DNA from 2 places in the Micromonospora sp. C41 genome. Region 1 is predicted to be linked to the other one. Evidence: predicted binding sites of a transcription regulator. Region 1 holds the regulator's gene; the other holds the start of a gene.
The links. Region 1 encodes HspR, which represses chaperone genes until heat shock. Its sites were predicted from a motif close to TTGAGTNNNNNNNACTCAA; they were not measured.

Region 1 (3,405 bases):
GCGCACCCGCGACCTCCAGCGGGTCACGGCGGAGTACGCCAACTACCGCAAGCGGGTCGACCGGGACCGCAACCTGGTCCAGGAGCAGGCCACCGGCACTGTGCTCAGCGCGCTGCTGCCGATCCTGGACGACCTGGACCGGGCCCGTGAGCACGGCGATCTGGTGGGCCCGTTCGGCAGCGTGGCCGAGCAGCTCACCGCCGCGCTGGGCAAGTTCGGCCTGACCGCGTTCGGCGAGAAGGGCGACCCGTTCGACCCGACCCGGCACGAGGCGGTGGCGCACCAGACCTCCGCCGACGTGACCGAGTCGACCTGCGTACAGGTCATGCGCCGCGGTTACCAGCTCGGCGAGCGGCTGCTGCGGCCCGCCATGGTCGCGGTCGCGGACCCGGAGTAGTGCCGACCCGTGACGTCCCGCCCGCCCCCACCGGGCGGGCGGGACGGCCGGGCTTCGACCCGTGGAAGGGGGTGGACCGGTGAGTTCCAAGGACTGGATCGAGAAGGACTACTACGCCGCGTTGGGCGTGGAGAAGTCCGCCTCCTCGGACGAGATCAAGAAGGCGTACCGCAAGCTGGCCCGGGAGTCGCACCCGGACCACAACCCCGGCGACACCGGGGCCGAGGAGCGGTTCAAGACCGTCTCCGAGGCGTACGCGGTGCTGGGCGACGAGAAGAAGCGACGCGAGTACGACGAGATGCGCTCGCTGTTCGGCTCGGGCGCCTTCCGCCGCAGCGCCCGCGGCGCGGGCCAGCCGGGCGGCGTGCCGTTCGACGTCTCCGACCTGTTCGGCGGCGGCGCGGGCGGCGGGGACACCCGGTTCGGCGGCGGCGGTTTCACCGACCTGTTCAGCTCGATCTTCTCCGGCGGCGGCGGGGGCGGCGCGGCGCGTCCGCGCGGTCCGGCGCGGGGCCGGGACGTCGAGACCGAGGTGGCGCTCGATTTCGAGGATGCGGTACGCGGCGTCACGCTGCCGCTGACGCTGCGCGCGCCCGGCGTCTGCGACACCTGCCACGGCAACGGCGCGAAGCCGGGTACCCAGCCGGTGGCCTGCCCGGTCTGCCACGGCGCCGGCGTGACCACCCGCAACCAGGGGTCGTTCAGCTTCTCCGAGCCGTGCCGCAACTGCCAGGGCGTCGGCACGATCGTCGAGGAGAAGTGCCCGGAGTGCCACGGCACCGGCGGTGTCACCAAGACCCGCACGCTGAACGTGCGCTTCCCGGCCGGGGTGGCCGACGGGCAGCGGATCCGCCTGGCCGGCCGGGGTGAGCCCGGTGAGCGGGGCGGCGCGGCCGGCGACCTGTTCGTGCAGGTGAAGGTCCGCCCGGACGAGCTGTTCGGGCGTACCGGGGACGATCTGACCCTGAACGTCCCGATCACGTACGCCGAGGCGGTCCTCGGCACCGACCTGCGCGTGCCGACCCTGGACGGGACGGTGACGCTGCGGGTGCCACCGGGTACGCCCAGCGGGCGGGTGCTGCGTGCCCGCGGCAAGGGCGTCGTACGCAAGGACGGCCGCGCCGGTGACCTGCTGGTCACGCTCGACGTGGTGGTCCCGGCGAAGGTCTCGGACGAGGCGCGGGCGGCGCTGGAGACCTTCGCGGAGCAGACTCCGCCCGCCGCGCGGGAACATCTCGACGCGCGGGTACGTCGATTCAGTTGACGGCGGCAGCGGAGGTGAGCGGGCATGTCGGAGGAGTACGTCGGCTCGGGTGACCCGGCCTACGAGGCCAAGGTGTTGATGATCTCGGTGGCTGCGCGGATGGCGGGGATGCACCCCCAGACGCTGCGCCAGTACGACCGGCTGGGCCTGGTGCAGGCGGGCCGGGCGTCCGGCGGTGGCCGCCGGTACAGCGTCCGGGACGTGGTGCTGCTGCGCGAGGTGCAGCGGCTCAGCCAGGACGACGGGATCAACCTGGCCGGGGTCAAGCGGATCATCGGGCTGGAGCGGCTGCTCGAAGAGGCACAGCAGCGGGTGGCCCGGCTGGAGGCGGAGCTGGACGCCGCGTACCGGCGGATCGCCGAGCTGGAGTCGCTCGGTGGCTTTGCCCGCGGCGACCTCGTGCCGACCAACCGCACGTCCACCGCGCTCGTCGTCTGGCGACCACGCCGCGCTCCCGACCGCTGACCTTTCACCGGAAGGCCGGCGCGCCCCGCTCCCCCGGGGCCGCGCCGGCCTTCGTACGTCCGGCCCTCGTGCGTCCCTGGTTCGGGGCGCTCGTCGGGGAAAGCGGGATGCGGCAGGGCGCTGTCGACTAGGCTCGCCGGTAGGGCCAAAACCCCTAAATCGGACGCCGAGTTGGCAGGGGGAGCCATGGCGGAACCGGCTAAGAAGGTGGCGGAACGCGCCGAGGAACGGCTGGAGAAGGTGGCCGAGAACGTCCGCGAGCGGTTCGACCGGGTCACCGAGGGACGCTTCAGCGACAAGGTCAAGGAAGGGCGCTTCGCCGACCAGACGGACCACGGCGTAGACCGGGCCCGGGACGACGAGAGGCGCAAGAAGCAGGGCGGGTCGACCTGACGATCCGCCGACGTGCGGGCCGGGATCCACGGGGGATCCCGGCCCGTTCGCCGTTCGCGTCAGAGGCGGCGGTTCTCGCGGACCAGGCCGCCCTCGCACCAGTCCCGGTAGACGAACAGGTCGGGCCGGGCGAGCAGCACGCGGCTGTTGTGCGCCCAGTTGCGCATCAGGTCGTCACCGGCGCGTTCGGCCTGCTCGACAAGCTTGCGGAACCGGCGTTTGGGATGGGCGCGGAAGTTCGTCCGGATGCCGTCGGCGGCGTAGATGTAGAGGCAGTGCAGCGCGAACCGCCGGGCCGGGCAGCGCTCGTCCATCGCCAGGTCGAACAGCGTCTGCACCAGATGGTCACCGGCGACCAGCAGGTCCCAGTCGGGCGGCATCGAGGTCAGCGGCACCGAATCCGGTTGATAGGCCCACGCCCGGAGTTCGGCGGGCGAGGGATCGACCGGATTGGCGAAGCCGTGGAACGTATCTTCCTGCACGCTCACCGGCCGACCTTCCGCTTGCGCTGGCGGGGGCACCGGCCACCCGCGGACCCTGGCTGCTGGGCCGAAACGTTAACGCGGCTGAGCGGAGCAGTGGTAGACCTTCCGGGGATCAATTTGACAACGCCGGGCCGGATCTGCCTGTGGCAGGTCCGGCCCGGCGCGGGTCAGTCCCCGGTCGGCGCGGGCAACGCCGCTGCCGCACGGGCGGCGGCGGCGCGGGAGCGCAGCCACTGCTTGAACCACTGGGTGTCGGGCAGCCGGGCGAGCAGCGGCCCGGTCACCACCGTGATCAACACGTACGCGGTGGCGAGCGCCGCCAGCTTCGGGTTCACCGGGTAGGCGGCCGCGACGGCCAGTCCGGCGATGACGATGGAGAACTCGCCGCGCGGGGTCAGCGC
Region 2 (3,405 bases), on a different contig from region 1:
GGAGCAAGCGGGTGCTGGCAGTGGTCGGCACGCTCGCGGTCTTCGGCGGCATCGTGGCCGTCACCCAGATCTCGTCCGCCCAGGACCGGCGGACGACCACGCGCGCCGCCTCGGCGTCCTGTGTGCCCGCCAGCCCGGGGGCGACCGCCCCGGACGGCCAGGGCAGCAGCACCCGTACCTGGCAGAACGGCCGCTGGGTCCGTAACCACTGGGGCGACGGCCAGATGTCGCCGGCCGAGTGCCAGCAGACGACCGCGGGTGGCGCCGGCGCCGGCACTCCGACCGTGACCTGCCCGGACGTCCGGGGTCGGCTGCCGCAGGTGCCCGGCCGGGCCCGTGCCGAGGTGGATCGAGAACTGGCGGCGCTGACGTCCCAGATCGCTGAGGCGAACCGGCGGCTCGCGGCGGAGGGCCGCAACGGGGGCGAGTTCATCAACAACGCGATCCTGGGTCCGCTCGCGGACAAGCGGACCGCGGCGCTGAACCGGATCGCCACCGCCATCGGCCGGTTCGGCCAGCGCCCGCAGGGGCTGGACCAGTTCGCCCGGTGCGCGTTGACCGACGTCCCCGGCAACGGTGGGGGTCAGAACGGCGGGGGTCAGAACGGCGGCAACAACAACGGCGGTCAGAACGGGGGCCAGAACGGCGGGAACAACGGCGGCGGGAACAACAACGGCGGCGGCCAGAACAACGGTGGCGGCAACGGGCTGAACGTGCTCGCCAAGGACTGCTCCGGCAGCCAGCTGCAGGGGCACGACGGCTTCCAGAACGGCAACCGGTGCGTCAGCACCGCGTTCGGTGAGGTGGGCGCCGCGGCGAACAACCCGTCGCTGCTGATCACGCAGTTCCCGAACCAGGTGCGGCGCAACCAGCCGTTCACGCTCCGGGTGACCACCAAGAACCTGGTGCGGGACCGCTTCCTCGCGGCCGGGCAGGGCGGCTACTACCTGGAGAGCTCGCTGCTCAACGGTCAGGGCCTGGTGCGCGGCCACTTCCACACCGCCTGCCGGATGCTCGGCAGCACCCGGCAGCCCCCGAACCCGCAGGACGTGCCGGCGTTCTTCGTCGCCACCGAGGACGGCCGCGGCGGCAACCAGCCGGACGACGTGCTGATCCAGATCCCGGGCCTGGCGCAGTCGGGCGTGGCGCAGTGCGCGGTCTGGGCCGGTGACGGCTCGCACCGCATCCCGATGATGGAGCGGGCGAACCAGACTCCCGCCATCGACGTGGTGCGCATCCGGGTCAACTGAGGACACGCGACGGCCGCGGCCGCCCGGGAACCGTCCGGGTGGCCGCGGCCGTGTCGTGTCCGCGTGGTGGGTACGCGAGGCGGGTCCGGCAGGGGAGCGTGGGAATCGTTCCGGGAAGAAGTTTCGTGCCGTCGGACTCCAGCCCGATGAAAGTCACCGACAACACAAAAGGCCGGCCGGGCGCTGCGATTTCTCAGCGTGACCCTGGGATACCCGACGGTGAGTGTTTAGCGCTCAGCGGTTCTTGTACGCCTCGACGACCGACACCGGGATGCGCCCGCGCTCGGAAATCTCGTACCCGTTCTTGGCTGCCCATTCGCGGATGGCGCGGTTCTGCTCGCGGTCCATTCCCGAGGTGCTCGGCCGGCCCGCGCGCCGGGTGGCGCGGGCGACCTCGGTGGCGCCGCGGCCGATCCGCCTGCCAGCGCTGATGTACGGGTCCAGCGCCTTGCGCAGAACGCCCGCGTTCTCGTCGGACACGTCGATCGTGTACGCCACGCCGTCCAGGCTGAACTCGACGGTCCGATCGGCCTTTCCGCCGTCGAGGTCGTCGGTCAGAACGGTGATTACTTTCCTTGCCATCGCCATTACTCCCTGTGTCGGGCGGGGTGTGCTAAGAGTCTGACTTACCTCACGGTAATTTCGCAACAATACCCGCCTCTTTGCATTCGGCGGGTCGTGCCAGGTAAGCGTCGCGGCCAATAGAGGACCGGTGCGCGAACAGGCGTCGGGAAGGCCGGACAGTGGCGTGGGTCACAATCCGGAACAAGGGACACCTTTTGTTACTTGAGCCAGACACGCTCAACCAACGTGATGGCAGGTGTCCGATGGCAACTCTTCCGGTACTTCCCCTGACCGACACCGTCCTGCTGCCCGGGATGGTCATCCCGGTCACCCTCGACCCGACCACCCAGGCCGCCGTCGACGCGGCCCGCGCCACCGGCGACAAGGAACTCCTGGCCGTGCCCCGCCTTGACGGCGAGTACGGCTCCGTCGGCGTGGTCGCCACGATCGAGAAGGTGGGCCGGCTGCCCAGCGGCGAGCCGGCCGCCGTGATCCGCGGTCTCGTCCGGGCCCGTATCGGCTCCGGCGTGCCCGGTCCCGGCGCCGCGCTCTGGGTCGAGGCCGCGACGCTCGACGAGCCCGCCCCGGCGGGCCGCGCCCGGGAACTCGCCCGCGAGTACCGCGCGCTCATGACCTCGGTGCTCCAGCAGCGCGGCGCCTGGCAGGTGATCGACGCGATGGAGCGGATGACGGACCTGTCCGAGCTGGCCGACTCGGCCGGCTACGCGCCCTGGCTCAGCCTGGCGCAGAAGACCGAGCTGCTCGCCGCGCCGGACGTCACCGCCCGGCTGGAGCTGCTGGTCGGCTGGGTGAAGGAGCACCTGGCCGAGCAGGAGGTCACCGAGCAGATCAACAGCGACGTGCGCGAAGGGCTGGAGAAGTCCCAGCGCGAGTTCCTGCTCCGCCAGCAGCTCGCCGCGATCCGCAAGGAACTCGGCGAGGACGAGCCCGACGGCTCCGCCGACTACCGCTCCCGGGTGGAGTCCGCCGACCTGCCGGAGAAGGTACGCGAGGCGGCGCTGCGCGAGGTCGGCAAGCTGGAACGGGCCAGTGACGCCTCACCCGAGGCGGGCTGGATCCGTACCTGGCTGGACACCGTGCTGGAGATGCCGTGGAGCACGCGTACCGCTGACAACACGGACCTGGCCGCGGCGCGGGCCGTGCTCGACGCCGACCACGCCGGCCTGGCCGACGTGAAGGACCGCATCCTGGAGTACCTCGCGGTGCGCAACCGGCGCGCGGAGCGCAACCTCGGCGTGGTCGGCGGACGCGGCTCCGGCGCGGTGCTCGCCCTGGCCGGCCCGCCCGGTGTCGGCAAGACCAGCCTCGGCGAGTCGGTCGCCCGGGCGCTGGGCCGCAACTTCGTCCGCGTCTCCCTCGGCGGCGTCCGGGACGAGGCGGAGATCCGCGGCCACCGGCGCACCTACGTCGGCGCGCTGCCCGGCCGGATCGTGCGGGCGCTGCGCGAGGCCGGCTCGATGAACCCGGTCGTGCTGCTCGACGAGGTCGACAAGCTGGCCGCCGGCTACTCCGGCGACCCGGCGGCGGCTCTGCTGGAGGTGCTCGACCCGGCGCAGAACCACACGTTCCG

Region 2: lon (endopeptidase La) is a predicted target of HspR. The motif match lies at 2,037-2,055, and genes of this name have one in related genera.

The regions. Positions count from the first base shown of each region.
Region 1 covers NZ_JAGPXP010000016.1:54,225-57,629, forward strand. Annotated here, with positions in the region: gene grpE (nucleotide exchange factor GrpE) at 1-397, shown strand, start outside; gene dnaJ (molecular chaperone DnaJ) at 477-1,661, shown strand; gene KBX43_RS18425 (heat shock protein transcriptional repressor HspR) at 1,686-2,126, shown strand; gene KBX43_RS18430 (hypothetical protein) at 2,313-2,519, shown strand; gene KBX43_RS18435 (hypothetical protein) at 2,579-3,007, opposite strand; gene KBX43_RS18440 (cation:proton antiporter) at 3,172-3,405, opposite strand, start outside.
Region 2 covers NZ_JAGPXP010000017.1:76,860-80,264, forward strand. Annotated here, with positions in the region: gene KBX43_RS19270 (hypothetical protein) at 1-1,250, shown strand, start outside; gene KBX43_RS19275 (Lsr2 family protein) at 1,485-1,832, opposite strand; gene lon (endopeptidase La) at 2,078-3,405, shown strand, end outside.